2 regions of the Streptomyces sp. NPDC053426 genome follow, and region 1 is predicted to be linked to the other one. Evidence: riboswitches for the same ligand, from Rfam matches in the RefSeq annotation. Region 1 holds a riboswitch; the other holds the start of a gene.
What was found. Region 1 has a riboswitch for cobalamin ahead of ACZ62B_RS01895 ((2Fe-2S) ferredoxin domain-containing protein). Riboswitches for the same ligand answer to the same signal wherever they lie in the genome.
Positions count from the first base shown of each region.

Region 2: linked by a shared signal. The riboswitch ahead of ACZ62B_RS13810 (energy-coupling factor ABC transporter permease) and the one ahead of ACZ62B_RS01895 ((2Fe-2S) ferredoxin domain-containing protein) in region 1 are both predicted to bind cobalamin.

Region 1 covers NZ_JBVJKE010000001.1:475,191-479,982, forward strand. Annotated here, with positions in the region: gene ACZ62B_RS01890 (flavin monoamine oxidase family protein) at 1-1,703, opposite strand, end outside; gene ACZ62B_RS01895 ((2Fe-2S) ferredoxin domain-containing protein) at 2,167-2,508, opposite strand; cobalamin riboswitch at 2,621-2,809, opposite strand; gene ACZ62B_RS01900 (ferric reductase-like transmembrane domain-containing protein) at 2,836-3,816, opposite strand; gene ACZ62B_RS01905 (nuclear transport factor 2 family protein) at 4,709-4,792, opposite strand, start outside.
Region 2 covers NZ_JBVJKE010000005.1:467,520-472,311, forward strand. Annotated here, with positions in the region: gene ACZ62B_RS13795 (ABC transporter permease) at 1-426, opposite strand, end outside; gene ACZ62B_RS13800 (ABC transporter permease) at 432-1,400, opposite strand; gene ACZ62B_RS13805 (ABC transporter substrate-binding protein) at 1,421-3,010, opposite strand; cobalamin riboswitch at 3,213-3,395, shown strand; gene ACZ62B_RS13810 (energy-coupling factor ABC transporter permease) at 3,426-4,145, shown strand; gene ACZ62B_RS13815 (energy-coupling factor ABC transporter substrate-binding protein) at 4,142-4,531, shown strand; gene cbiQ (cobalt ECF transporter T component CbiQ) at 4,538-4,792, shown strand, end outside.

The DNA of each region.
Region 1 (4,792 bases):
ACTCCGGCGAGGGCGCGCAGACAGCGCTCCTCGTCGGCGTAGGCGTCCCACTTGAGGGCGTCGTCGGACCAGCTGTAGGAGGCGAGCACGATGCCGCCGTCGCTGCCTTCCATGGGCTGGGCGTGCTCGAAGTACATGAAGCGGTTGGCGTTGTCGCTGACGGCGCCGCCACCGCGGACGTGGGCGGCCTCGACCTCACCCTCCATGGCGGGCCTGAAGGCGGTGAAGCAGTGCTTGTAGTCATCGGGGATCGTCACCCCCAGGTCCTTCACCGACTTGTGGGCACCGAGATATCCGGCGTCCCTGACCTTGCCCGCCCGATACTTCTCGTAGAGGCCGTCCTCGATCGTGTCGAGGGCCCGCTTCCACTGTGCCTCCGTGAACTCCCACCAGCGCCGCGAGAATTCGAGCAGCACCTTGGTCGCGGAGTCGTAGTGCAACTCCGTGATGGCCCGGCGCTTGCCGTACGACAGCGGGGGGTCGAACGCGACGTGCCGCAGTCCGGAGAAGGGCACGGTGATGATCGCCTCGTCGCCCTCGAAGACCTCCGTGGTGCCGCCCTTACCCGTCTGGCAGTCCTCCGAGACGGTGTGCACCCGCACTTTGCCGCCCGCCCGTTCGACGCGTACGGCGCGCCGGTCGAGCCGTACCTTTCCCTTCACGGGCGCGTACAGCGCGTCGGCGAGCAGCGCGGTCCCGCCCTTGATCTCCCAGAACTTGGTCCCCGGGGAGATCAGTGCGCTGGACAGGAAGCTGTGCAGGAAGGAGAGGTGCAACCGCGAGGTGAGGTTCTGGACGGTGCCGACCAGGTCGATGGTGTGGGTGTCGAGCCCCGCGGCTTCGGTGAGGTAGCGGTACATGGACCAGTGTCCGTACCTCTCGAGCACCTCGGCCCACCCGTCGACAAGGGCGGTCCCCTCCTTGCCCCGGACGAGTCGGTGTACGGGTTCGAGCGCGTCGGCGAGGATGGCGGCGGCGGTCTTCTTCCGGTGCGCGCCGGTGACGTTGAAGGTGTCGTTGACCCTTTCCGGGTTCTTCTCGTAGTCGGCCCGGCGCTCATGGATGCCGTTGACGTGCATCCAGGTGCGATTGGTCTTCGTCGCCGGGTCGTCCGGGTCGACGTCCACCAGGTAGAACTCCTGGCGGGGAAGGTCGAACTTCTTCAGCAGGGCCATCAGGAGCGGGTGACTGTCCGGCAGCCGCATGGCACCGGCCTCGGCGTACTGCCGGGGATCGGCGAACGGCTGCGCGCCGTTCTCATGGCCGCCCTTGCGGAAGGTCTTGACCCGGCCGCCGACCCGGTTACCGTTGGCCTCGATCACGACGACGTCGTGGCCCGCCCGGTTGAGCAGGTCGGCGGCGAGCAGGCCGGCCGGCCCCGCCCCGACGACCAGTACCCGCTTGGTGGCCTTCCCCCTGCCGGTCGGCAGACCGTTGTCGACGATCTTCACGTAGGCCGGGACCAGGGGCTTGTCGTGTTCGTCGTGGACCACGACGGCGCGGGCGACCGTCCGGTACGCCTTCGGATCGGTGCCGGGCGGGGCCGCACCCGGCTTGACGGCGGGCGCGGTGGCGGGACTGAGCGCGGTCGCGGGGGTGGCGGAGGCCGCGGTGAGCCCGACCGCGAGCGCCGAGGCGCCGGTCGCCGTGACCACGGTGCGCCGGGAGGGAGCGGCGTCCTGGTGTGTCGACGGAGTGCTCACGTCTGAGGTGTTCGCGTTCTGAGTGTTCATCGCGCATCACTCTTGGTGCGCGAGCGGCACTCGGGGTAGCGCCTTCACACGGACGTGCCGCTCAAACCACCCGAACGGGTCTGCGGTCCGTGCCCATGTTCACCAGGGACCCGGGCGACCGGGCCCGTCGGCGGAACTCGGCGACGGCGCTTTCGTGTTCGGGGCATCTCCCGGCGTGACCGAGCGGGGCGGTGGAGACGTCGACGCGCGGCTCCGTAGTGCGGTGGCGGCGTGCGACGGCTTTCGGCGAGGTCGGTGAACCCCACCGCGCAGGAACGAGCGACCGGAGGCCGGCAGTCGTCCCGTCCGCCGGCCCGCGGGGCGAAGAAGTCGCCGAGGTCCGCCACGTCGTGCAGGGCGGCGGTGACGGACGCCGCCGAGGCAGGGGCTTCGTGCACGGTTCCTGTCTCCTTCCGACTCTCCGTCCGTACGGTCAGGGAGCCGTACGCCGTCGTGGCGGCGTGATGACGTACAGGTCGAGGACGTCCGGCGAAGGTGCCACGCCCGGTCCGCCCGCGCGTGCCCAGGCGGCGACGTCCTCGGTCGCGTCCGGGTCGTTGACCAGTCCGAGCCAGACGGGTCGGGCGCCTGCGGCCCTGCCCTCCGCGGAGGGCTGGACGACGATGACGTCGGCGTGTTCGCAGACGTCGAGGCAGGCGGACACCCGCACCGGCACCTGAGCGCGCAGACGTGCCGTCCGGGCCGCGTGGTCGGCTCCGGTCACTTCGGGGCTGCCGCAGCAGCAGTCGCGGCACCCGACGACGCGGCACGGCACGGGGCCGGCCGCCGCTTCGGTCCTCGCGTCGTCCGTCGTCCGTCGTTCGTCCGGTCGGCGTCGCGGGCATGCGGTGCCGTCCCTCTCTCCGGGGAGATCCGCCCCGGTGGTCCGTCGAGGAGGCGACCGCGTGAGTCTCCTGGCTCTCGGGTCGATGCTCGTCCCGGCCTTCCCACCCGTTGCCGGGCAGTGGCCTGTCGGGAAGCGCTCGCCGATCACAGTGGCGGGACCGCGCCGGATTCAGACCGGCTTCCTCGTTCCGCCGCCGCCTTGTCGCCGGACACCATCCCCTCCCGGGACACCGTCCCGCCCGCCCGGTGCCGACCGTCAGTCCGTCTCCTGGGCGTGGGGGGCCGTCGCGGGCGGATGGGCCGGACGGTCCCGTCCGCCGTCACGGCCCGACACCACCACGACGACCAGCCCTACGACGACGGCCCCGACCGCGACCCGTCCTGCCGCCCGCACCCACCACCCCGGACGGGCCGCTCCCCCGCCGGGGGAGCCCAGCCGTCCGGCCCGCCGGGCAGGTCTCAGCAGACGCAGCAACAGCAGCGCGGCGACCGGGAGTTGCAGTAGCCACAGCACGGTGCGCGGCCACTCCCCGTACCAGACGTTGGTTCCGTACAGGAGCGTGTGCCACACGCTCAGCACGTAGACGACGATCACGAAACGGTGCAGCCGTCGCCAGGTGTTCGCTCCGATGCGGTGCCGGACGTAGAACAGCAGCCCCAGCGGAATCGCCAGGTACAGGGCACCCTGCCCGATCGGGATGGCGACCTGGCCGGTCCCGGAGTCGTACCAGCCCGGCACGAAGGTGTCCGCGAAGGCCACCCACAGCCGTTCCGCCCAGTCCACCTTCGTCTCGTAGCGGACGAGTTCCGCCGCGAACATCAGCGCGTGGGCGAACATCAGCGCCGTCGTCGTCAGGCTCGTGGTGCGGTGCCAGCGCTCCAGCACCTGCCGGGAGACCGGCAGCCGGGCGGGGCGCGGCCCCGACAGCAGCAGACCGAGCATGACCGTGCCCCAGGCCCACAGCAGGCCCGACCACCCGAACGCCTGACTGAGCAGGTACATCCAGTAGGTGCCGGGGTCGTCCATGAACGGCATGACCGCGACCGTGTCCGACTCGCCGGACTCCATGCGCGCCCACAGGAGGGCGAACACGAGCGCCGTGACCACCATCGCCGCGGTGGCGTCGGGCAGGGCGGCCCGCAGGTCGCCGCGCAGCGCGACGCGGTCACCAGGGGGCCGTCGCCGTTCGGGCGGGGCTGCCGCCCCGTCTTCGTCCGGCCTCGCGTCTGACGTCATCAGGGGCCTCCGGGGCACGGGCCACCGCATAACGGTGCGCATGTGTCGTGAGGCAACGAGTCTGGCTGATGGGGCAGCGATCCCCAGAGGCGTTATCCGGCCAGAACCACCACGAGAACTGCGCGGGGCACACCTGGTTTCCGCCTCCCTCCACATTCAAGTCAACCGCCGGAGCCCCGCTGTCGCAGGAACACGAGCGCCTCCGCGCTGATACACGCAGCCGGTTCGCGCCTCCCGTCCGCACCGACGCCCGGTGGCGCGACGCAAGCGGGGACCCGGCGCGGATCCGGGGCTGTCCGCGGCGGTGAGCGGGAACGAAAGCCGTCGACCTGCCACCGCTCCCGCGTCCCGCGGGCTGTGCACGTGACCTCGTGGACCGGGTCGGCGGCATGGACGGTCGTACGTCGTGCGTGTGGCCGCGCCTCCTTCCCTGCCGGTGTCCGAGGACCGGGACGGAGGAGGAGTGTGTGCGTCACCCAGCCGGTTCTCTTCGGGCACACCGTCCCTGCCTGGGCCGACGCGCTGGCCGGTGGGCCGGGGCCGACGGCGCCGGGGCCCGGCATTCGCACCCGCCGGGGACACCATCCTTCGGGCCACACCGTGCCGGGTGTCTGCCACGGCGCTCCGGGCGAGCTGTACCGGGGCCCGTCGCGACCGGGCACCGAGCCTGAGATCGCGGTGGTGTCCTTTCCCGTGGACCGCCACACGCGCCGCCGCTCGGGGAGAAGCCGGTGCAGGCGGCCCGGCCCTTCCTGGACCGCTACGGCCTCGCCTCGCCCCCGGACGACCGGCGCAGCCACTCCGAACTGCCGGTGGACGCGGGTACCTGTCCTCCTTGAGAAGGAGTCGCACCCACCCGCTGGTCGTTCGACGGCGGAAGCGACAGCACCGGTCAGTGCTCAGCGGGCTCCCACCACATGAGATTGGCGGCTGCCCGGGCCACCGGCTCGATGATCTCCCATCCTTCGGCGATCAG
Region 2 (4,792 bases), on a different contig from region 1:
GAAGACGCCGAGCAGCAGGTGCGGCACGGAGGAGAAGGTGTCGACCAGGCGCATGACCGCGCGGTCGACCCAGCCGCCGAGCGCGCCGGCGGTGGCGCCGACGGCGGTGCCGATCACGGTGGCGGCGAGGGCGGCCACCACGCCCACCAGCAGCGACACCCTGAGCCCGTAGACGCAGCGCAGCAGCAGGTCGCGGCCCACGTCGTCGGTGCCGAAGGGGTGGGACCAGGACGGCGGCAGGAGTTTGGCGGCGAGGTCGACGGCCTGCTGGTCGAGCCGGACCAGCGGCGGTACGAGGAGCACCGCGAGGACCGTCACGGCGACCAGGGTCGCGGAGACGCGCAGGCGGAGGGTGTGGGTGGAGCGGCGGGCGGTGCCGTGTGCGCGCCACACCGTCTTCGTCACGGCGGGGGTGGTGTCAGCCATGGGGGTCACATCTCATTCAGCTTCACCCTCGGGTCGATCAGTCCGTAGAGCAGGTCGGAGAGGAGGTTTCCGGCGAGGACGGCGGCGGTGGCGAGGGTGGTCAGCGCGGCCAGCAGCGGGAAGTCGACGGAGGTGGCCGCCTCGACGGTGGCCGCGGCGATGCCCGGCCAGCTGAACACGGTCTCCACCAGCAGGGCGCCGGTGATGAGTTCGGGGACGCGGGAGCCGATCAGGGTGAGCACGGGCAGCAGTCCGGAGCGCAGGGCGTGGCCGAGCAGGACGGTGCGTTCGCTCAGGCCGCGGGCGCGGGCGCCGCGCACGGGGTCCTCCGCGAGGGCGTCGCCGACGCCCTGACGGACGTAGAGCGTGAACCAGGGCAGTTGGGAGACGGCGAGGACGCCGGCGGGCAGGACCAGGTGGCTCGCGACCTGGCCGAAGGTGACCTGTTCGCTGCCGGTGTCGGTGAGGCCGCCGGCCGGGAGGACGTCCAGGTGGAGGGCGAACAGCCAGACGGCGAGCAGGGCGGTCCAGAAGACCGGGGCGGCCTCCAGGGCGTACGCGAGGGAGGTGACCGTACGGTCGAGGAGCGAGCCGGGGCGGCGGGCGGCGAGGACGCCGAGCACGGTGCCGAGCAGGACGGCGGCGGCGAACGCGACGGCGCACAGCAGGGCCGACCAGACCAGGCGTTCGCCGATCACCTCGGCCACGGGCTGGCGCATCACGGTGGACTGGCCGAGGTCGCCGCCGAACGCGGAGGTCAGCCAGTCCCACCAGCGGGCGGTGAACGGCCGGTCCACGCCGAGGTTCTCCCGCAGCCGGTCCAGGGTCTCCTGGTCGGCGCCGAGCGCGGCGGTGCCGGCGTACGCCTTGACGGGGTCGAAGGGGGAGGCGGCGGCGACGGCGAACACGCCGAAGGTGACGACGAGCAGCACCGGCACGGCGAACAGGGCCCGCCGTGCCGTGAGCCTGGTCATCTCTCCCCAGGGAAGGGCGGTCATGCCGTGGGCTGCCAGTCCTCGACGTTCCACCAGGGGCCGCTGGCGAAGCCGTGCTCGTGGGGTTCGGTCTGGGTGGTGAGGCCCTTCCAGCAGTCGGCGAGGACGTACATGTGGTCGATGTGGGTGAGGAAGGTGTAGCCGGGGTCCTTCACCAGTTCGCGCTGGAGGGTGTCGTAGGCGGCCTTGCGGTCCTTCGGGTCCTGGCTGCGGCGGCCGGCGTCGAGGGCCTCGTCGACGGCCGGGTTGTCGTACAGGGCCATGTTGTTGAAGCCGTCTCCGGCGAGGGAGGAGTGCAGGAGCGTGTAGAGGCCGAAGTCGGGGTCGCCGGTGCTGCCAAATCCGGCGAGGACGGCGTCCTGGTTCATCCGGGGTTCGATGACCTCCCAGGTGGCGCTCTCCACCTCGACGTCGATGCCGGCCTTCTTGGCGTCGGAGGCGTAGGCGAGGGCGTGGTCCTGGCGGACCTTGTCGCCGGAGGGGTAGTAGAGGGTGAAGCGGGCGGCGCGGCCGTCCTTGGCGCGGATGCCGTCCTCGCCGGCCTTCCAGCCGACCTCGTCGAGGATGCTCTCGGCCTCGTCGAGGTCCTGGGGGCGGTCGACGCCCTCGGCGTACCAGGGGTCGTCGATGGGCAGCGGGCCGTAGGCGGGGCGGCCGGCGCCGTCGAGGATCTTGTCGACCATGGCCCGGCGGTCCACGGCCAGGTCGAGGGCGCGGCGGATCGCGGTGTCCCCGGCGACGGGGTTGCCGGTGGGGAGGCTGACGGCGCGGAAGTCGTACGACGTCGCCCGGTACGTCTTCTTGCCGTCGTCGTTCTTGAAGGTGGCGGCGAGGTTGGGCGGGAGGGTCGCGCCGTCGAGGTCGCCGGAGCGCAGCCGGGTGGCGCGGACGTCGTCGTCGGCGATGATCGCCATGGTGAGCTTTTTCACCTTCGGAGCGCCGCCCCAGTAGTCCGGATTGGCCTTGAAGGTGAGCTTTTCGCCCTTGCTCCAGCCGGTGAGGACGTACGGTCCGGTGCCGATCGGCTCGGTGTTGAAGGAGCCGGTGTTGGGGTCCTGTCCGCCCGCGACGTGCTCGGGGACGACGGGCAGCACCGTGCGGGCGGCGAAGGCCGCGTAGGGGTAGTCGAGGGTGAAGACGACCTTGTCGTCGCCGTCGGCCCGGACCTCCTTGACGGCGTCCAGTTCGCTCTTGGCGGTGTTGTTGGTCTTCTCGTCCAGCACGGTGTCGTACGTGAAGACCACGTCGTCGGCGGTCAGCGGCTCGCCGTCGCTGAACTTCACGCCGTCGCGCAGGGTGTACGTGTAGGTGCGGCCGCCGTCGGTGACCTCGGGGAGCGCCTTCGCCAGGGCGGGCTTCAGCTTCATGTCGGCGTCGCGGGCGAGGAGTCCGTCGAAGATCTTGGAGTTGCCGTCCTTGCCGTAGCCGAGCAGGGGGCTGAGCGTGTCCGGTTCGGACGGGACCCCGATCACGACGGATCCGGCGGACGCTCCGCCGTCCGCGCCGCCGTCGCCCGGCGCCGAGCAGGCGGCGACCGCACCGGCCATCGCGACCACGGCGGCGGTACCCCGTATTCGTCGGGTCGTCATCGAACCTCACATCCCTGTTGCCTGGAAATCGTTGTTGCATATTAATTGCAGCAAGGTACTGCCCAGGACGGCGGCCCCCCACTCCCCCGCCCCGACGGACGGCGCCGCTCGTGTCAAGTGCGCAGGTGTGCGCCGGGGTGCGAGCCATCGGGCGCCGTCCGCGCGCCCCCTGTGGCCGCTTGTCACCGGACCGGAACGGGCACTACTGTCACCACGCCTTGGTGACGGGAAATCGGTGCGATACCGGTGCGGCCCTCGCCACTGTGATCGGGAAGTCCGGCTCCGGCCCTCACGGGCAGCCACTGGGTTCTTCGGGACCCGGGAAGGCGGAGCACGGGCGGTGGTACCCGTCAGCCAGGAGACCGGCCAAGGCACGTCAACCATCCACGAGGTGCTGGAGAGGGTCTGCTGAGCCATGCACATAGCCGAGGGTTTTCTGCCACCGGCGCACGCGGTCGCCTGGGGCGTCGCGTCGGCGCCGTTCGTCGTCCACGGAGCCCGGTCGCTCATCCGTGAGGTACGGGAACATCCCGAGAGCACGCTGCTGCTCGGCGCGTCGGGAGCGTTCACGTTCGTCCTGTCCGCGCTGAAACTGCCGTCGGTCACCGGAAGTTGCTCCCACCCCACCGGCACGGGACTCGGCGCGATCCTGTTCCGGCCGCCGGTCATGGCGGTGCTGGGCACCATCACCCTGCTGTTCCAGGCGCTGCTGCTCGCCCACGGCGGGCTGACCACACTGGGCGCCAACGTCTTCTCGATGGCGGTCGTCGGCCCCTGGGCCGGGTACGGCGTCTACCGGCTGCTGCGCCGGTACGACGTGCCGCTGATGGTGGCGGTGTTCTCCGGCGCGTTCGTCGCCGACCTGTCGACGTACTGCGTGACGAGCGTGCAGCTGGCGCTCGCCTTCCCCGACCCGGGGAGCGGATTCGCGGGCGCGCTGGGCAAGTTCGGCTCCATCTTCGCCGTGACGCAGATCCCGCTCGCGGTGAGCGAGGGGCTGCTGACCGTGCTGGTGATGCGCATGCTGGTGCAGTCGAGCAAGGGGGAACTGACGCGGCTCGGGGTGCTGGTGACGTCGGCGGCCGGGCGGAAGACGGCGAAGTCGTCCGACTCGGCGGAGGCGGTGGCCCGATGAGCCGCAACGCGAAGATCAACACGCTGCTGCTGGTGCTGGTGGCCGCACTCGCCGTGCTCCCGCTGGTGTTCGGGCTCGGCGACCACAAGGAGGAGCCGTTCACCGGCGCGGACGCCGAGGCCGAGACGGCGATCACCGAGATCGACCCGGACTACGAACCGTGGTTCTCCCCGCTGTACGAACCGCCGTCCGGCGAGATCGAGTCGGCGCTGTTCGCCCTCCAGGCGGCGATCGGCGCGGGCGTCCTCACGTACTACTTCGGGCTGCGGCGCGGGCGGCGGCAGGGGGAGGCGCGGGCGCTGGCGCGACTGCGGGCCGAGGCGGGCGCGGACGCCGGTGACGAGGCCGCCGGTGACGAGGCCGCTTCCGAACGACGACGGGTCTGACGGCCCGTGCTGCCGATCGACGCGGCGGCGCACAGCAGTCGCTGGCGCCGCCGCCATCCCGTGGACAAGGCCGTACTGGGGCTGGGGCTCACCCTGCTCGCCGTCTCGCTGCCGCCGTGGCCGGGCGCGGTCCTGGTGCTGGTGACGGCGCTCGTGGTGCTGCTCGGCCCGGCGGGGGTGCCGGCGCGGCGGCTGTGGCGGGCGTACCGGGTGCCGCTGGGCTTCTGCGTCACCGGGGCGCTGACGCTGCTGGTGCGGGTG